DNA from 2 places in the Bacillus sp. SRL543 genome. Region 2 is predicted to be linked to the other one. Evidence: riboswitches for the same ligand, from Rfam matches in the RefSeq annotation. Region 2 holds a riboswitch; the other holds the start of a gene.
What was found. A riboswitch is a leader RNA that binds a small molecule or an ion and turns the genes downstream of it on or off. The one in region 2 is predicted to bind FMN.

Region 1 (4,413 bases), 230 kb from region 2:
ATAGTGGATCAATGTGCCGAAGAATGCAAGCAGTTTGAACAAGCTCATTGCAGGAATTGTGCAGAAAAATGCTATATGTGTGCGGAAGAATGCAGAAAGCTTGCTGCTTGAAATAACACTGAAATAAACGAGTACAATCCGGCCGGTGGTGCCGGTTTTTTTATGCAGGCTGTTTACTTAGCTTCCATAGCATAATAAAATGGTGTTCTAGCAAGAATATTAGCTTTTGCCGCTTATGCAGGCAAAGTTTCTATAAGATTGCTAATAAAAGCCCGAGGTGCGCTATGAAAAAGTTTCTTCTTGTTGCAGGCATTATTGTGCTGGCTTTGTTTATCATTGATAGAACGGTCCTGAAGGATAAAGGGGTCGTAAACAAAGTGCTGCCCGCGGAAAAATATGAAAAGCTGGAAAATCCGGAGGAAATAGCAGTGGGGATTGAACCGGGCAACAAAGCACCGGATTTCACCCTGACTGACATAGAGGGAAAAGCAGTGAGCCTCAGTGATTATAAAGGCAAAAAAGTCTTCCTTAATTTCTGGGCAAGCTGGTGCCCGCCCTGCAAGGCCGAGATGCCGGATATGCAGGAGCTTTATGAAGAAAAAGCAATCGGGGATTTTGAAATATTGGCCGTCAACATGACATTTATCGAAAAAAACAAAGGCGACGAATTGGCTTTCGTAAAAGAGAACGGCCTTACTTTTCCCATCCCGCTTGATGCAAAAGGGCAAGTGATGGGCGAGTATGAGATTATGGCCTACCCGACCAGCTTCTTTATTGACTCTGACGGAATCATCAGAAGCAGGGTAATGGGTGCCGTGGATAAGGATTTTATTAAGAAAGAAAGCAAAAGGCTTCCATGATGTTCATGGAAGCCTTTCTTCCGTTCCTGGCGGCAAAATATCTGGCGCTGCTGCCTCCAGGCGCTCCTTAATCTTCCGTTTCCTGTAAAGCATCATTCCCGCTTCCCCGATATCACCTACTGCTGAGCGGTTGATGAATGCCCCAAAGATCAGCCCTGCAATCGGCACCATCTGAAAAAGCTTCTTCCAGCCAAACTGATCACGATAGGCAAAGACAACCTCACGCCACCCCTGAATTTCTGATGCGATTTCACGCTGAACGTCTTCTTCCGGAGAATCGATGTCAGAAAGCTGCCTGAGTATGGCCTGCTTGCCAACGATATCGGCGGAAACAAACTGCAGCGCCTTCACGATGAACAGGCGCTCTTTCTTGCTTTTTGGATCATAGCCGTAGCAGATGGCAATATCCTGTAGCGTTTTAAGCTGCATTCCGAGAAGGACCGGGATATCCAGACTTAAAGTAAATAATCCTCCAAACCCTGTGCCTGCCCCCTGTATGGCGGCAAGCTTCTTCCTGCTCCCTGTCAGCTTCTCTGCTGCCGCATCCATCTCTTTGATGGACAATGTTCCTGTATCCTCCAGAGTATTCACATTTCGCCCCGGGTAATAAGATTTAATAGAATTGGAAGTGCTTAAATAGCTGCCGCCCGTCTGAATATAGCTGCCGAGTTCATCAAGCATAACTCCCATTTTTTTCTGAATGAATGCCGGCGTCAGCTTGTCCAGCATTTTAAATGGAAGCCTGCCGATTTTTTCCCAAAACCAGAGACCGCTCTGATCTTCTTCCCATTCGCGGCATTTCTGCAGTTCGGACTGCAGCTGTTGTTTCGTCTCCTGCATAGTTAAATTCCTTTCTGCTTGTAATGATCTTTATACGTATATCACCATATAAAGGTTTCACGTTCAAAAGCACTATTTTGATTTAAATATACTGCTCATAAGCTCTCTGAATTGTCGGAAGAGAAAATTCATGATAAGATGCCTTTAATATTATAAGTATAATATTCCTTCGGGGTCGGGTGAAAATCCCAGCCGGCGGTGATGAGGCATGCCTCTAAGTCCGTGACCCGGCTTCACGCATAGTGAAGGCGGTGGATTTGGTGAAATTCCAAAGCCGACAGTTAAAGTCTGGATGGGAGAAGGAATGGATGTGTAAACCGCGTTTTTAACACTGTGTTTCGAACGCTTATTTCGTCATGTCTGATTTGGCCCCGTACTGATTTCTGTACGGGGCCTGCTGTTTTTTCTGGAGAGAAAAAATGGAACTATAGGAAAAGAGGGTGTACATATGACAGATGAAGACTATATGGATCTGGCCCTGTCCCTGGCCAGAAAAACAATCGGGCAAACCAGTCCGAATCCATGTGTCGGCGCCGTCGTCGTCAAGGATGGACAGATAGCCGGGATGGGAGCGCACTTAAAGGCAGGAACCCCGCATGCTGAAGTACATGCCATCACTATGGCGGGTGATTTTGCCAGGGGAGCAGATATTTACGTCACGCTTGAACCATGCAGCCACCACGGAAAGACGCCTCCCTGCGCAGATCTGATCATTGAATCAGGGATCAAAAGGGTGGTCATTGCCGCGAAAGATCCCAACCCTGTTGTTGCCGGACGCGGGATCAGCAAGCTTAAAGACGCTGGGATAGAAGTGGCAATAGGGATCAGGAGGGAAGAGGCTGAAGAGATAAATGCCCCATTCTTTCATTTCATGAGAACCAGCAGACCATATGTAACTATAAAGGCCGCCGCGTCATTCGACGGCAAAACAGCAGCAAACACTGGTGACAGCCAATGGATTACCTCTCCAGAATCCAGGGAAGATGTACACCGGTTAAGACATGAACATGACGCAATATTGACGGGCGTAAACACAGTCATCCATGATAACCCCCAGCTTACCGCCAGACTGCCCCGAGGCGGAAAAAACCCTATAAGAGTAATATTGGATTCTGCATTAAGGATCCCTGATGATGCAGCTATCCTGCATGATCAAAAAGCTCCGGTCATCATTTTTACCGGCAGCGGATATAACAAAAGCAAGGCTGAGAAAATTAAAGCTTTGGGCACGGAGCTTGTACATCTTCCCGAGGAAGAGGTGCCAGCAAGCCAGGTGCTCGAGGAATTGGGAAAAAGGCAGATTCTCTCTGTCTTTGTTGAAGGCGGGTCTGAAATCCATGCTTCTTTCATTAAGGAGGAGCTATTCCAGCAAATCATTCTGTATGCTGCCCCCAAAATAATCGGCGGGAGGGAAGCTGTCCCGTTTGTAGGGGGAAAAGGGATCTCTTCAATGGATCAATCCATTCCCTTGGCATTTAAATCGGCCGAACGCATCGGTCCGGACCTGAAAATTACTGCGGTGCCGCAGCGAGAGGAGGGCCATCATGTTCACAGGATTAATTGAGGAAGTCGGCAGGGTCGAACAGATTGTCCACCAGGGGAAAACTTTAAAGCTCACCATATCGGCCGGACTGATACTTGAAGATGCGGGAATTGGCGACAGCATTGCCGTAAATGGCGTTTGCCTGACAGTCACTGATTTTACCGCGAGAAAATTCAGCGCTGATGTTATGCCGGAAACATACCATTCTACCAGCCTTGCCGAACTGAAGCGCAATAGCCCTGTAAACCTTGAAAGAGCCATGAAAGCCGGCGGCCGCTTTGGGGGCCATCTCGTATCAGGGCATATAGATGCCAGAGGCAGGATCCTTAGAAAAAGCCATGAAGAAAATGCCATCTATTATGAAATCGAAGTGCCGGAGGAATGGTCCCATTTGCTGGTGGATAAAGGTTCCATTGCTGTAGATGGTGTTTCGCTGACAATTTTTGAAGCGGGAGCTTCTTCCCTGACAGTTTCCCTTATTCCGCATACTGCATGCCATACCATCCTGGGAGGGAAGGAAGCAGGGGAAAGTGTGAACCTTGAGTTTGATATGCTTGGAAAATATATTTACAGCTTTATGAATAAAGCTGCCTCCAAGCCGGAAAAGCAGACTGTTTCGGAGGCTCTTCTTAGGGAAAACGGCTTTTTGTGACAGCCTGAGAACCAAGCTTTAGCAATAAAAGAAGGAATGTCTTTCGCCAGGAGTGAATGGGGAAAAACAGACCCTTAACCAAAGGAGAGCTGTAACCATGTTCAATACAATCGAAGATGCTATAGCAGAGCTAAAGAAAGGCCGGCCTGTGATTGTAAGTGATGATGAAGACAGGGAGAATGAAGGCGATCTTATAGCCCTTGCAGAGTTTGCCGGACCGGAAACCGTCAACTTCATGGCAAAGGAAGGGCGGGGGCTGATATGCATGCCTGTTACAGAGGAGCTTGCAGAGAGGCTTAACCTTCATCCCATGGTTGATATCAATACAGACAGCCATAGAACAGCTTTCACTGTCAGTGTCGATTATAAGGAGACAAAGACAGGCATCAGCGCATTTGAAAGGGCGCAGACCATAGAAAAGCTGCTGGATGAAAGTTCCGTTCCCGAAGATTTTGCCCGTCCCGGACATATCTTTCCTTTGATTGCCAAGGAAGGCGGTGTCCTCAGAAGGGCCGGCC
Region 2 (4,413 bases):
GAAAGGGCATACCACAGATAAATAAGGATCCACCCGCCTATGACACTATAAAAAGATAAGAGGAGGAAGCAGGCGGCAACGCCCATTCTGCCGACCCATGGCCACAGCGAACCTGGAGCAATCGTTTTATAGGCAGCAACGGCCTCCTTTTGGGTGCTTCTGCCAATGACAAATTCGGCAAGCAGGATGGGCAGGCCAATGAATAAAGTGAACAGAATAAAAACAAGGAAAAATGCGCCGCCTCCGCCTATACCTGTCATATACGGGAATTTCCAGATAGCGCCGAGGCCGATCGCGGAGCCGGCAGCAGACAGGATGAACCCGATTTTTGTCCCCCATTTTTGTTTTTCCATAATATCACTCTCCTAAAGACATTAATTCAGCGGGCACTGAAACAAATAAAAATCCCTGCATGAATTCATGCAGGGACGAAAAAAATTCGCGGTACCACCCTCATTGTGAAGAAAACACCAGGCACAGAAAATAAAAAACGCCCCTGCTTAACAGCAGGGACGATTATATCGCGGTACCACCCATTTTTGTGAAAACATCTTCACCACTTTGTTTGATAACGGTATACACTACCGTTTTCCGCTTTCTTATCCAAGAGTTCACGGAAAATGCTCCAAGGGGAACTTCATGCCATTTCTTTGTACCGGTTTTCACCTGCCACCGGCTCTCTAAAACAGGGAGAAATACATTACTATACCTTTTCAATGCCCAATATTTTTTTACAATATTACCACAGGTCAGGAGAAATAAAAAGATTTTTTTAAAAAAGAAATGCGGAGCTGGCCCAGCCGCCGGAGCTGAACATATTGAAATGCGGAAAAGCTTTGCTGGGCAGAGGAACGCGGACTAAGAGCGCCATGCCTGCTGCATCTTTGCAGCTGAGTGACATATCTGGGAGCCCGCTGAATGAGATAAGTTCTTTTTCCAGACAATAAAAAAAGCACCGCCCGCCTGGCGTGCTCAAAAACCGAATAGCAGACTGATAATGTTCTTTTTCTTCCAGCTTCTTTTGATCGAAGGGTGGTCAAAAACGGGAGGCTGATCAGCCGCAGCGGCTTTTTGTGATGCTTCGAGGCGCTCTATCTTCTCAGCCATCTGCAGAAGCTGGGTTTTCAGGTCCTCAATCTCGCGGCGGTGCTGCAGCAGCTGATAGGAAACAACGTCATCTGCTTTAGAGTCAAGCCGGTTGTCGAGGATGCTGACCTTTTCGGCCAATTCCGTAATTTGAGAAGTGTAATCCTCGGTTTGGTGTGTCATTTCCGGGTTTTTTTGGACCGAAAGCTTCACTTCCTGGACAAGGGCACCGTTCTGGATCTGAGATTGTATATCTCTCAGGATCTCTAATTGATCATCCCCAAAGTGGTAGTGGCCAAGTTCATTCCTTCCGACTTCGAGTCCGAACTGCTTAACCCAGCGCTGGATCGTGCTCGGCGATACTCCCAAAGAGCTGGCCGCTTTATTCGTATTCATTTTCATCACTCCTTTTTCTTACAAATACTGCAAAAAAGCAGACATTCCTCCCGCCGTGACAAAACAAGTTGGGATTCGGCAAAAGAAGCCAGGAACCCCATAAATCTGCCGGCAGCATCAGGGCTGGAGGGGAGACATGCAGGCAGATAAGGGGTAGAATGGCTGTAGCCAAGAAAAAGGAGTGTTGATTTTATGAGACTGGAAGGCAAAAAAATAATCAGCCTTGTACACCATGAGTTTGAAGACCTGGAGCTTTGGTATCCCATTCTGCGGCTCAGGGAAGAAGGTGCAGTTGTAGAACTGGCAGGTGAAACAGCGAATGAAATATATCTGGGGAAATATGGTGTCCAGGCAGCATCAGATTACGCCTACTCAGAAATTTCCGCTGACAGCTATGATGCCATCCTGGTGCCGGGCGGATGGGCGCCAGATAAAATCCGGAGGTTCCCGGAAGTTATTTCACTAATCAGGAAAATGGATGAAGCAAAGAAACCGATCGGGCAGATATGCCATGCAGGCTGGGTGCTCATATCCGCAAAGATCCTGGAAGGCCGCACAGTCACCAGCACCCCGGGAATAAAGGATGATATGGAGAACGCGGGAGCAATCTGGGTTGATGAGCCTGCTGTAACTGACGGGCATATCGTATCGAGCAGGAGGCCGCCAGACCTTCCTGATTATATGCGGGAGTTTATCCGGGCTCTCGAAAAGAAATAGTTTTGTGCAAATCCATCAAACTCCATGCCTATCCGGACGGTTTATGTGCTGCCGGGCTGATTAGGAACTTAGGTGGCTTCGGCAGAAAGTTAGAGCAATTTTCTTCACAAAGAGGTTTTTTTTCAGTATAATGAATTCAGAATTCCAAGTGGGTTCTAAAATAATTTAATACGGTCTATCTTCGGGGCAGGGTGAAATTCCCGACCGGCGGTGATGAGGCAAGTCAGCTCTAAGCCCGCGAGCCTGTTTTATTGGGCAGGATTTGGTGAGATTCCAAAGCCGACAGTACAGTCTGGATGGGAGAAGATGGAGGTTCTGCAAACGTTCAAAAGATGCAGGTTTTGAACGTTTATTAAGCCTGCCTTTGTAAATTCTCCCTCAAGCTTTTTGCTTGGGGGATTTTTAATTCAATGGCACAAGCTTTTTTTTGCCGAACCTTTCTTCTTTAGGTGAGATGGATCCTAAAAAGGAGAGAGGAACAACATGAAGAAATTTTCTATTAAAGCTTTGGTATCAATTGCAATGCTGAGCAGCATCTCATACGTCTTAATGCTGCTGAATTTCCCAATACCGCCGTTTCCGAAATTCTTAATGATTGACTTCAGCGACATACCTGCATTGATTGCTGCGTTGATCTTTGGTCCGGCTGCAGGGATACTTGTGGAATTATTCAAAAATGTACTTGATTATTTTATGACAGGAAGCGCCACCGGCGTACCGGTAGGGCATCTGGCAAACTTTGCTGCCGGAATCCTCTTCGTGCTTCCAACCTATTATATTTACAATAAACTGAGGTCGAATAAAGGCATGACAGCGGCCCTGGTCATTTCAACCTTCATCATGGCAGTGCTGATGAGCATCCTGAATTATTACATCATCCTGCCTGCTTATACGCTGTTCCTGAACATGCCTGCCATGTCAGCACCAGAAACGCGCACAATGGTCGTAACAGCCATTCTGCCGTTCAACATCGTAAAAGGCCTGATCATCACCGGGATTTTCATGCTTCTATTCGCCAAAATGAATCCGTGGATCAACAAGCAGTCTGCATACCGCAGTGCTGCATAAATAAAAAAACTGCAGCCTGCACTGCAGTTTTTTTTATGTGAAAATTTATTGTCAGGAAAAGTGAAAAGCGCCTGAATCCTGAGGAATACAGACAGTGAAGGGGTGGGGCCCTGCGGCAGGTCTGCAGGACCCCACCCCATCCTTATGCAGGGGCGTCTGCTCAGCGAGAGAGAATTTACCATAAGATCAACATAAGAAAAACAGCCTCGGAAGGGAGGCTGTTTCTTAGTGTCTGCTATTCAAATTTAAGGGCGTCGCCTTCAAACGGCTCATCCGCAACTTTGATGGAATCAGTCGGGCAGCCTTCAAACGCATCCATCATATCGTCTATTAAAACATCAGGAATCTCAACGATGCCTTCGTTTTCATCGAGTGTAACGAATGCAATGCCTTCATCATCATAGTCATAAATATCTGGAGCTGCAGCTCCGCATGCGCCGCATGCAATACATGTTTCTTTGTCAACAATTGTATACTTTGCCATGTAAAAACCTCCCAATCAATTAACCGATATTGTCACGGTTTCCGCGTTCTGGCGGGCGGAAACTCTTTCCTCATACACCTATTGTAAGTGTGCTTTCTTTACTTTTCAATAGAAAATGTATTGAGAATGCTTATCACATAAGGGTTTGCAACATTTTATACCCTGTTTGCATGTTTTAAAACAGCCGGGTTTTTTATAAACATGTTAAAATAATATAAAGGAACAGGCTGCTTAAAAATGTAATATATATTGCCGCATTAAAGTGTTATATTAGCAAAAAGGCTAAAAATATACAAGCAAGGTGAATTTTATGCCTATTAATTATCTGCAAATGATTATTTTATATTGTCTGGACAAGCTGAACGGCGAGAGGACCATCTACTCGATCTATCATCTGCTGAATGGAAAGAAGTCATCGCAGACAATCCAGGATGCCCACCTGTTCAATCTGGGCGCTTTATTCCAGACCTGCCCTTTATTGGGGAGGGCGGACCTTGATGAGCAGATAAAGCATCTGGAAAAGCAAGGCTTGATCCAGCAGAAGGAACAGCTTCATTACATGGTCACGGACGAGGGAGCGTCAGCCCTTGGTGCGCAGCTGCAGAAGACCCCTGTTCCGTCATACTTGAATGGATGGAAGCTTCATGACAAGGCTGCTCTTT

Region 1: linked by a shared signal. The riboswitch ahead of ribD (bifunctional diaminohydroxyphosphoribosylaminopyrimidine deaminase/5-amino-6-(5-phosphoribosylamino)uracil reductase RibD) and the one ahead of AC4E8B_RS16730 (ECF transporter S component) in region 2 are both predicted to bind FMN.

Annotation. Positions count from the first base shown of each region.
Region 1 is NZ_OZ481794.1:3,030,919-3,035,331, reverse strand. It holds gene AC4E8B_RS15515 (four-helix bundle copper-binding protein) at 1-111, shown strand, start outside; gene AC4E8B_RS15510 (TlpA disulfide reductase family protein) at 285-860, shown strand; gene AC4E8B_RS15505 (EcsC family protein) at 864-1,700, opposite strand; FMN riboswitch at 1,862-2,008, shown strand; gene ribD (bifunctional diaminohydroxyphosphoribosylaminopyrimidine deaminase/5-amino-6-(5-phosphoribosylamino)uracil reductase RibD) at 2,149-3,264, shown strand; gene ribE (riboflavin synthase) at 3,245-3,895, shown strand; gene AC4E8B_RS15490 (bifunctional 3,4-dihydroxy-2-butanone-4-phosphate synthase/GTP cyclohydrolase II) at 3,993-4,413, shown strand, end outside.
Region 2 is NZ_OZ481794.1:3,263,040-3,267,452, reverse strand. It holds gene AC4E8B_RS16745 (sodium-dependent transporter) at 1-353, opposite strand, end outside; T-box leader at 506-726, opposite strand; gene AC4E8B_RS16740 (MerR family transcriptional regulator) at 973-1,482, opposite strand; gene AC4E8B_RS16735 (type 1 glutamine amidotransferase domain-containing protein) at 1,675-2,199, shown strand; FMN riboswitch at 2,373-2,511, shown strand; gene AC4E8B_RS16730 (ECF transporter S component) at 2,683-3,267, shown strand; gene AC4E8B_RS16725 (ferredoxin) at 3,503-3,751, opposite strand; gene AC4E8B_RS16720 (YpbB family protein) at 4,062-4,413, shown strand, end outside.